2 regions of the Streptomyces sp. WG5 genome follow, and region 2 is predicted to be linked to the other one. Evidence: riboswitches for the same ligand, from Rfam matches in the RefSeq annotation. Region 2 holds a riboswitch; the other holds the start of a gene.
What was found. Region 2 has a riboswitch for S-adenosylmethionine ahead of ACP4IX_RS11270 (aminotransferase class V-fold PLP-dependent enzyme). Riboswitches for the same ligand answer to the same signal wherever they lie in the genome.
Positions count from the first base shown of each region.

Region 1 (3,716 bases), on a different contig from region 2:
CGCCCGAAGCCGACCCCCGCCCCCGAATCCGCGCAGCCGAAGGACCCCGGCACGGGCGGCACCGCCACCGGCGGCGGCACGAGTGGCGGCACCGGCGCCTGCGAACTCACCAGTCCCGCGGGCAACTGCTACGCCGACGGCCAGTTCTGCGCCAAGAAGCACCGCGGCCTGAGCACCCACGGCCGCGGCGGCGAGTACCTGACCTGCGCACGCGACTCCGGCGGCACCTGGCGCTGGTCGGACGGCGTTTCCGGCTGACGCGGTCCGGGCCCGGGAGGCCGGGCCACCCCGTACCGGCGACCGCGGACCCCGGGGCCGGGTCCGGGGTCCGGGGAGTCAGTCCACCCGCCGGGGTCCGGGGAGTCAGGCCACCCGCCGGGCCGCGTACTCCGCGATCTCCGTCATCGGTGGCCGCTCCTCCGTGTCCACGGAGTACGTGCGCGGTTCGAAGCCGTCGGCGCCGCGTTCGAACTGGGTGAGGGACGGCCGGACCAGGTGGCCGCGGGCCAGCCGGAGCTGGGCGGTGCGGTAGATCGCGGCGGACATGCGGCCCAGCGCCTGGCCGTCCTGGTGCCGGTGCCTGCGCACGCCGACGTCGACCTGCGCGAGGGCGTCCAGGCCCACCAGGTGCAGGGCGTCGACCAGCATGCCCAGCTCGACCCCGTAGCCGACGGGGAAGGGAAGCTGTTCGAGGAGGGAGCGGCGGGCCGCGTACTCGCCGCCGAGCGGCTGCACGAACCCGGCCAGCCGCGGCCAGTGCATGTTGAGCAGCGGGCGGGCCATCAGCTCCGTGACCCGGCCGCCCTGACCGGCCGCGGTGCCCAGCGGGCGGTCGTACATGGCCTTGACGAGGTGCACGTCCGGGTCGGTGAGCAGCGGTCCCACGATCCCGGAGACGAAGTCGGCGGAGAACTCGCGCAGGTCGGCGTCGACGAAGCAGACGATGTCACCGTCGGTGACCAGCAGCGAGCGCCACAGGACCTCGCCCTTGCCGGGTACGGCCGGGAGGCGGGGGAGTATCGCGTCGCGGTGCACGACGCGCGCGCCCGCCGCCGCGGCCACCTCCGACGTACGGTCCGTCGACCCGGAGTCCACGACCACGATCTCGTCGACGAGCGGGACGCGCCCCATCAGGTCCCGGCGGATCACCGTGACGATGTCGCCGACCGTCGCCTCCTCGTCGAGGGCGGGGAGCACCACGCTGACCGACTGCCCCGTGGCGTGCTTGGCGGTCAGGAGCTGCTGGACCGGCCGGTCCGCCAGGGACCAGGAGCGTGTATCCAGCCAGCGCTCGACTTCTTCCAGCACGTCCGGTGGCTCCTTCGTGATCCGTTGTGATCCATCTCGCGGTGCGGACGACTGCCTCAACCGCCCTGGCCTTCGGTTACAGTCTTGAACAACGCGATGGCCCACCGCATGCCGGGGGCCCGCGCGCACCACCGCACAACAACCGAATACCGCTCATCCAGAGGGGCAGAGGGATACGGCCCGTTGAAGCCCCGGCAACCCTCCAGTCGGTTCTTGTCACGCAGACGTGGCGAGGCTCCCGGCTCGGGAAGGTGCCAATTCCGTCTCACGGCGAGATGCGTCGTGAGGAAGATGAGGAGAAAGGGCCTCGCCTCCATGGCTGTGCAGACTGTCGACAGCACCACCACCCCCGACGCTCCCGCCCCCGCCGGATCCGTCGATCTGGGCCCCGCCGACGCCCTCTCCTGCCGCGAGTGCGGCCACCGCGTGCCGCTCGGCCCGGTCTTCGCCTGCGAGGAGTGTTTCGGCCCGCTGGAGATCGCCTACGACTTCTCGGCCTACGACACCGAGGAACTGCGCAAGCGGATCGAAGCGGGCCCCGCCAACATCTGGCGCTACGCCCCGCTGCTGCCCGTCCCCGCCGACGTGGCGACCAAGCCGAACATCAACCCGGGCTGGACCAAGCTGGTCAAGGCCGACAACCTGGCCCGCGAGCTGGGCGTCACCGGCGGCCTGTACGTCAAGGACGACTCCGGCAACCCGACGCACTCCTTCAAGGACCGCGTCGTCGCCCAGGCCATCGAGGCCGCCCGCGCCTTCGGCTTCACCACCCTCTCCTGCTCCTCCACCGGCAACCTCGCGGGTGCCGTCGGCGCCGCCGCCGCCCGCGCCGGCTTCCGCTCCTGCGTGTTCATCCCGCACGACCTGGAGCAGGGCAAGGTCGTCATGGCCGCCGTCTACGGCGGTGAGCTCGTCGGCATCGAGGGCAACTACGACGACGTGAACCGCTTCTGCTCCGAGCTGATCGGCGACCCGGCCGGCGAGGGCTGGGGCTTCGTCAACGTCAACCTGCGCCCGTACTACGCGGAGGGCTCCAAGACGCTGGCGTACGAGATCTGCGAGCAGCTCGGCTGGCGGCTGCCCGACCAGCTCGTCGTCCCCATCGCGTCCGGCTCCCAGCTCACGAAGATCGACAAGGGTCTGCAGGAGCTGATCAGGCTCGGGCTGGTCGAGGACAAGCCCTACAAGATCTTCGGTGCCCAGGCCGAGGGCTGCTCGCCGGTGTCCACCGCGTACAAGGCCGGCCACGACGTCGTACGCCCGCAGAAGCCGGACACCATCGCCAAGTCCCTCGCGATCGGCAACCCGGCCGACGGTCCGTACGTCCTCGACATCGCCCGCCGCACCGGCGGCGCCGTGGAGGACGTGACCGACGAGCAGGTCGTCGACGCCATCAAGCTGCTCGCGCGCACCGAGGGGATCTTCGCGGAGACGGCGGGCGGGGTGACGGTCGGCGTCACGAGGAAGCTGATCGAGGACGGCCTCCTGGACCCGTCGCTCACCACCGTCGTCCTCAACACCGGCGACGGACTGAAGACCCTCGACGCGGTGGCCGGCACCGGCCTCACCGCCACCATCCGCCCGAACCTGGACTCCTTCCGAGAGGCTGGCCTCGCATGAGCGTGACCGTTCGCATCCCGACCATCCTGCGCACCTACACCGGCGGCAAGGCCGAGGTCGCCGCCGACGGCGCGAACCTCGGTGAGGTCATCGCCGACCTGGAGAAGAACCACACCGGCATCGCCGCCCGCGTCCTGGACGACCAGGGCAAGCTGCGCCGTTTCGTCAACGTCTACGTCAACGACGACGACGTCCGTTTCGAGCAGGGCCTGGAGACCGCGACCCCCGACGGCGCGGGCGTCTCCATCATCCCCGCGGTCGCCGGCGGCTGATACGCGTCGTAGCGCGCATTGCCCCCTCCGTAAGAGAAACGGAGGGGGCAATTCCATGTGGTTGAGCGCGGTAGAGTTGGGGAACGCGCTCCCGGTCGCGAGACCGGGAACCCTCGATTCCTGCCGCACGCCCCACAAGATGTAGCCAAAGTGTGGGCGTCTTTCGCGGCTTTTGTTCCCTTTGTGTGCCCCGACTTGACCTGAATTCAGGCGAATTCTCGCCACATTCCGGATCGGGTGCGTCCAGATTTCTCGTCCAATTGACCTGTTGCAGAGGGCAGTTGGACAGATACATTCAGCCGCGGTCGACGCGTTCCGGCGCACGCCCCCAGTCGTGGGGGGCGAGGTCTGACCCGGGTCCGCGAAGTGCGGATCTGTGCAAGGGCCAGTAATAGGGGAGTTAGGCATGGCTCAGGGCACCGTCAAGTGGTTCAACGCGGAGAAGGGGTACGGCTTCATCGCGGTCGACGGTGGTGCGGATGTTTTCGTCCACTACAGCGCGATTCAGATGGACGG
Region 1 is NZ_JBNGGC010000011.1:92,959-96,674, forward strand. It holds gene ACP4IX_RS13715 (hypothetical protein) at 1-258, shown strand, start outside; gene ACP4IX_RS13720 (glucosyl-3-phosphoglycerate synthase) at 364-1,308, opposite strand; SAM riboswitch class I at 1,459-1,606, shown strand; gene thrC (threonine synthase) at 1,624-2,928, shown strand; gene ACP4IX_RS13730 (MoaD/ThiS family protein) at 2,925-3,200, shown strand; gene ACP4IX_RS13735 (cold-shock protein) at 3,607-3,716, shown strand, end outside.
Region 1: it holds a riboswitch for S-adenosylmethionine, as region 2 does, so the genes downstream of both, thrC (threonine synthase) here and ACP4IX_RS11270 (aminotransferase class V-fold PLP-dependent enzyme) in region 2, are expected to answer to the same signal.

Region 2 (3,716 bases):
ATCGTCGCCACCCACTTCCACCTGTCGATCAACGCGGTCACGTGGTTCGTGCGGATCGGGTTCTTCGTCGGACCGGTCATCGCGTTCGTCGTCACCAAGCGGATCTGCCTCGGCCTCCAGCGCCGGGACAAGGAGAAGGTGCTGCACGGCCGCGAGTCCGGCATCATCAAGCGCCTGCCGCACGGTGAGTTCATCGAGGTGCACGAGCCGCTCAGCCAGGAGCAGCTGCACACGCTCACGGCGCACGAGCAGTACAAGCCGGCCGAGATCGGCCCGACGGTCGACGAGAACGGTGTCGAGCGCAAGGTGAAGACCACCGAGAAGCTCCGCGCCAAGCTCAGCGAGGCCTACTACGGCGAGGAGTCGCAGATTCCGAAGCCGACCGTCGAGGAGTACAAGGAGATCACGAGCGGCCACGGCCACCACTGACCCTCCAGCGTCGCCACACCACCGCGAAGGGCCCCGTCCGTTCCTCGGACGGGGCCCTTCGCGGCGCCCGGGGCTGGATAGGGTGGGACCACACTCCCATTCCACGACACACACGATTCAGGAGCGGCTCATGAGCGCTGTGACTCCCGCTGGAGGCGACACCGCGGCGGGCCGCTCCTGGCCCGCCCTGCTGAACGGACTGCTGGACGGCCGCGACCTGTCCGCGGACGACACGGCCTGGGCGCTGGACGTGATCATGCGCGGCGAGGCGACCGACGCCCAGATCGCCGGCTTCGCGGTGGGCCTCAGGTTCAAGGGCGAGACCGTCGAGGAGATCTCCGGCCTGGTCCGCACCATGTACGCCCACGCCAACGTGATCGAGGTGCCGGGGGAGACCGTCGACATCGTCGGCACCGGCGGCGACGGCGCCAAGACCGTCAACATCTCCACCATGTCGGCGATCGTCGTGGCCGGCACGGGCGCCAAGGTCGTCAAGCACGGCAACCGGGCCGCCTCCTCGGCGTCCGGGGCCTCCGACGTCCTGGAGAAGCTCGGGGTCAACCTGGAGCTCACGCCGCAACGCGTCGCGGAGGTCGCCGAGGAGGCCGGCATCACCTTCTGCTTCGCCGTGAAGTTCCACCCGTCGCTGCGCCACGTGGCGTCGGCGCGCGGCCAGCTGGGCATCCGCACGGTGTTCAACTTCCTGGGCCCGCTGACCAACCCGGCCAGGGTGAAGTCCCAGGCGGTCGGGGTCGCCCACGCTCGGATGGCACCGATCATCGCCGGTGTCTTCGCCGAGCGCGGCCACTCGTCCCTGGTGTTCCGCGGCGACGACGGCCTCGACGAGCTGACCACGACCGCCACCTCCCGGGTCTGGGTCGTGCGGGACGGCCGGGTCACCGAGGAGGCCTTCGACCCGCGGGACGTCGGCCTCGAACTGGTGCCGGTCGAGGCGCTGCGCGGCGCCGACGCCTCCTACAACGCCGACGTCGCCCGCCGCCTGCTGGCCGGCGAGACGGGCCCGGTACGGGACGCGGTGCTGCTGAACTCGGCGGCGGCCCTGGTCGCCCTGGAGCCCGGCGAGGCGCCGCTCGCCGAGCAGCTCCGGGCCGGCATGGACCGGGCCGCCGAGGCGATCGACTCGGGTGCCGCCAAGCGCGCCCTGGACCGCTGGGTGGCCGCGAGCAACGCGTAACGGCCCTCCCGTGCGACGAGCGTCCCGCGATCCGGACCCGGGTTGCGGGACGCCGATCTTTTCCCGTACGTTCCTTGGCAGGTCATGAGTGACAGTCATCAGGCCCCGGCCGACTGTCCGGCAACCCTCCGTCCGTGGCGGGGTGCCCCGGGTGAAGACCAGGCCGTGGACAGCAGGGTTCACGGCAAGCGCGGACCCCTCGCACGCTCTCGGAAGTGTGGGGCCAGGGGTCCTGGGCCACTCGAGGGAGTCTCCCGTGAACCAGCGAATGCGATAGGGCCTGTCCTTCGGACCGGCCCGACACCCTGACGCGGTGCCTCGCCTCCGCACCCTCCTTTCCCCGCCTTCTCGGCTGCACCCACGCCCGGCCCCGCCCGGTCCGCGTGGTGACGCCGCCTGCCTTCACGCCACGGGAGTGCGCCCATGTCCGTCCCCACCCTTGCCGCCGACCAGTCCGTTTGTCCTCCGCTGCCCGTCCTGGGCGCAGATGTCACCGTCCCGCTCGTCACCGGCGGCGAGGTCACCTACGCCGCGCTCGACTACGCCGCCAGCGCGCCCGCGCTCCAGCGGGTCTGGGACGACGTGGCGGCCTACGCCCCCTACTACGGCAGCGTGCACCGGGGCGCCGGGTACCTGTCGCAGCTGTCGACCGACCTGTTCGAGAACGCCCGGAAGGCCGTCGCGGAGTTCCTCGGCTGCCGGGAGGGGGACCAGGTCGTGTTCACCCGGTCCACCACCGACTCGCTCAACCTGCTCGCCGCGGCGCTGCCCGCCGACTGCCGGGTCTTCGTCTTCGAGACCGAGCACCACGCCTCGCTGCTGCCCTGGAGGGACGCCGACGTGACCTTCCTCGACGCCCCGCGCACCCCCGCGCAGGCCGTCGAGACCCTGGAGCGCGCCCTCGTCGCCCGCGAGCCCTACGGGCCGGCCCTGGTCTGCGTCACCGGCGCCTCCAACGTCACCGGCGAGCTGTGGCCGGTGCGTGAACTGGCCGCCGCCGCGCACGCGCACGGCGCGCGGATCGTGCTCGACGCCGCCCAGCTCGCCCCGCACCGTCCCGTGTCCGTCGCCGACCTGGACGTGGACTGGGTCGCCTTCTCCGGGCACAAGCTGTACGCCCCGTTCGGTGCCGGCGTGCTGGCCGGCCGGGCCGACTGGCTGCGCGAGGCGGAGCCGTACCTCGCCGGCGGCGGCGCGAGCCGCAGGGTCACCCGGCGGGCCGACGGCGGCGTGGACGTGGAGTGGCACGACAGCGCCGCGCGGCACGAGGCCGGGTCGCCCAACGTCATCGGCGCCTACGCGGTCGCCTCCGCCTGCAAGGCGCTCACCGAGGCCGGGTTCGACACGCTGGTCGCCCGCGAGGAGTACCTCATCGGAAAGGTGCGCGAGGGGCTCGCCCGGGTGCCGCAGGTGCGCGTCCTCTCCCTCTTCGGTGACGACGCCCCCCGCGTCGGCGTGCTCTCCTTCGTCGTCGAAGGATGGAACAGCTCCCACTTCGCCGCCGCGCTCTCCGCCGAGTACGGCATCGGTGTGCGCGACGGCCTGTTCTGCGCCCACCCGCTGGTGCGCACCCTGCTCGGCAGCGACCCGCAGGCGCAGGGCGAGTGCGGCGCCCCCGAGGCGGCGCCCGGCGAGAAGTCCCTCAACGCCATCCGCGTCAGCTTCGGCGCGGGCACCCCGGACGAGCACGTCGAGCGGTTCGTGAACGCGGTCAGGGAGCTGGTGGACGACGGAGCCCGGTGGAACTACCGTACCGAGGAGGGGCGTTGCGTGCCCGACACGGCCTTTGCCGGCTGAGCCGTCCGGCCCGGCAGCCGTGACCCCAGCAGGATCATCCGCAGCGCCCGCTCCGTGGCGTCCGTGAGGAGTTCGGCGGCCCGCAGCAGGGCGTCGGCCAGGGCCATCGGCGCCGGCATGATGCCGTGGCAGGCGTCCACCCCCGGCACCTCGTGCGCGCCCTCGCCGAGGGTGCCGGCCAGGGCGAGGACGGGACGGCCGTAGAGCTTGGCGCGGCGGGCCACCTCGGCGGGGACCTTGCCGCGCGGCGTCTGGTGGTCCAGGGCGCCCTCGGCGGTCAGCACCAGGTCGGCGC
Region 2 is NZ_JBNGGC010000009.1:33,624-37,339, forward strand. It holds gene ACP4IX_RS11260 (cytochrome b) at 1-429, shown strand, start outside; gene trpD (anthranilate phosphoribosyltransferase) at 560-1,624, shown strand; SAM riboswitch class IV at 1,705-1,821, shown strand; gene ACP4IX_RS11270 (aminotransferase class V-fold PLP-dependent enzyme) at 2,048-3,421, shown strand; gene ACP4IX_RS11275 (glycerate kinase) at 3,370-3,716, opposite strand, start outside.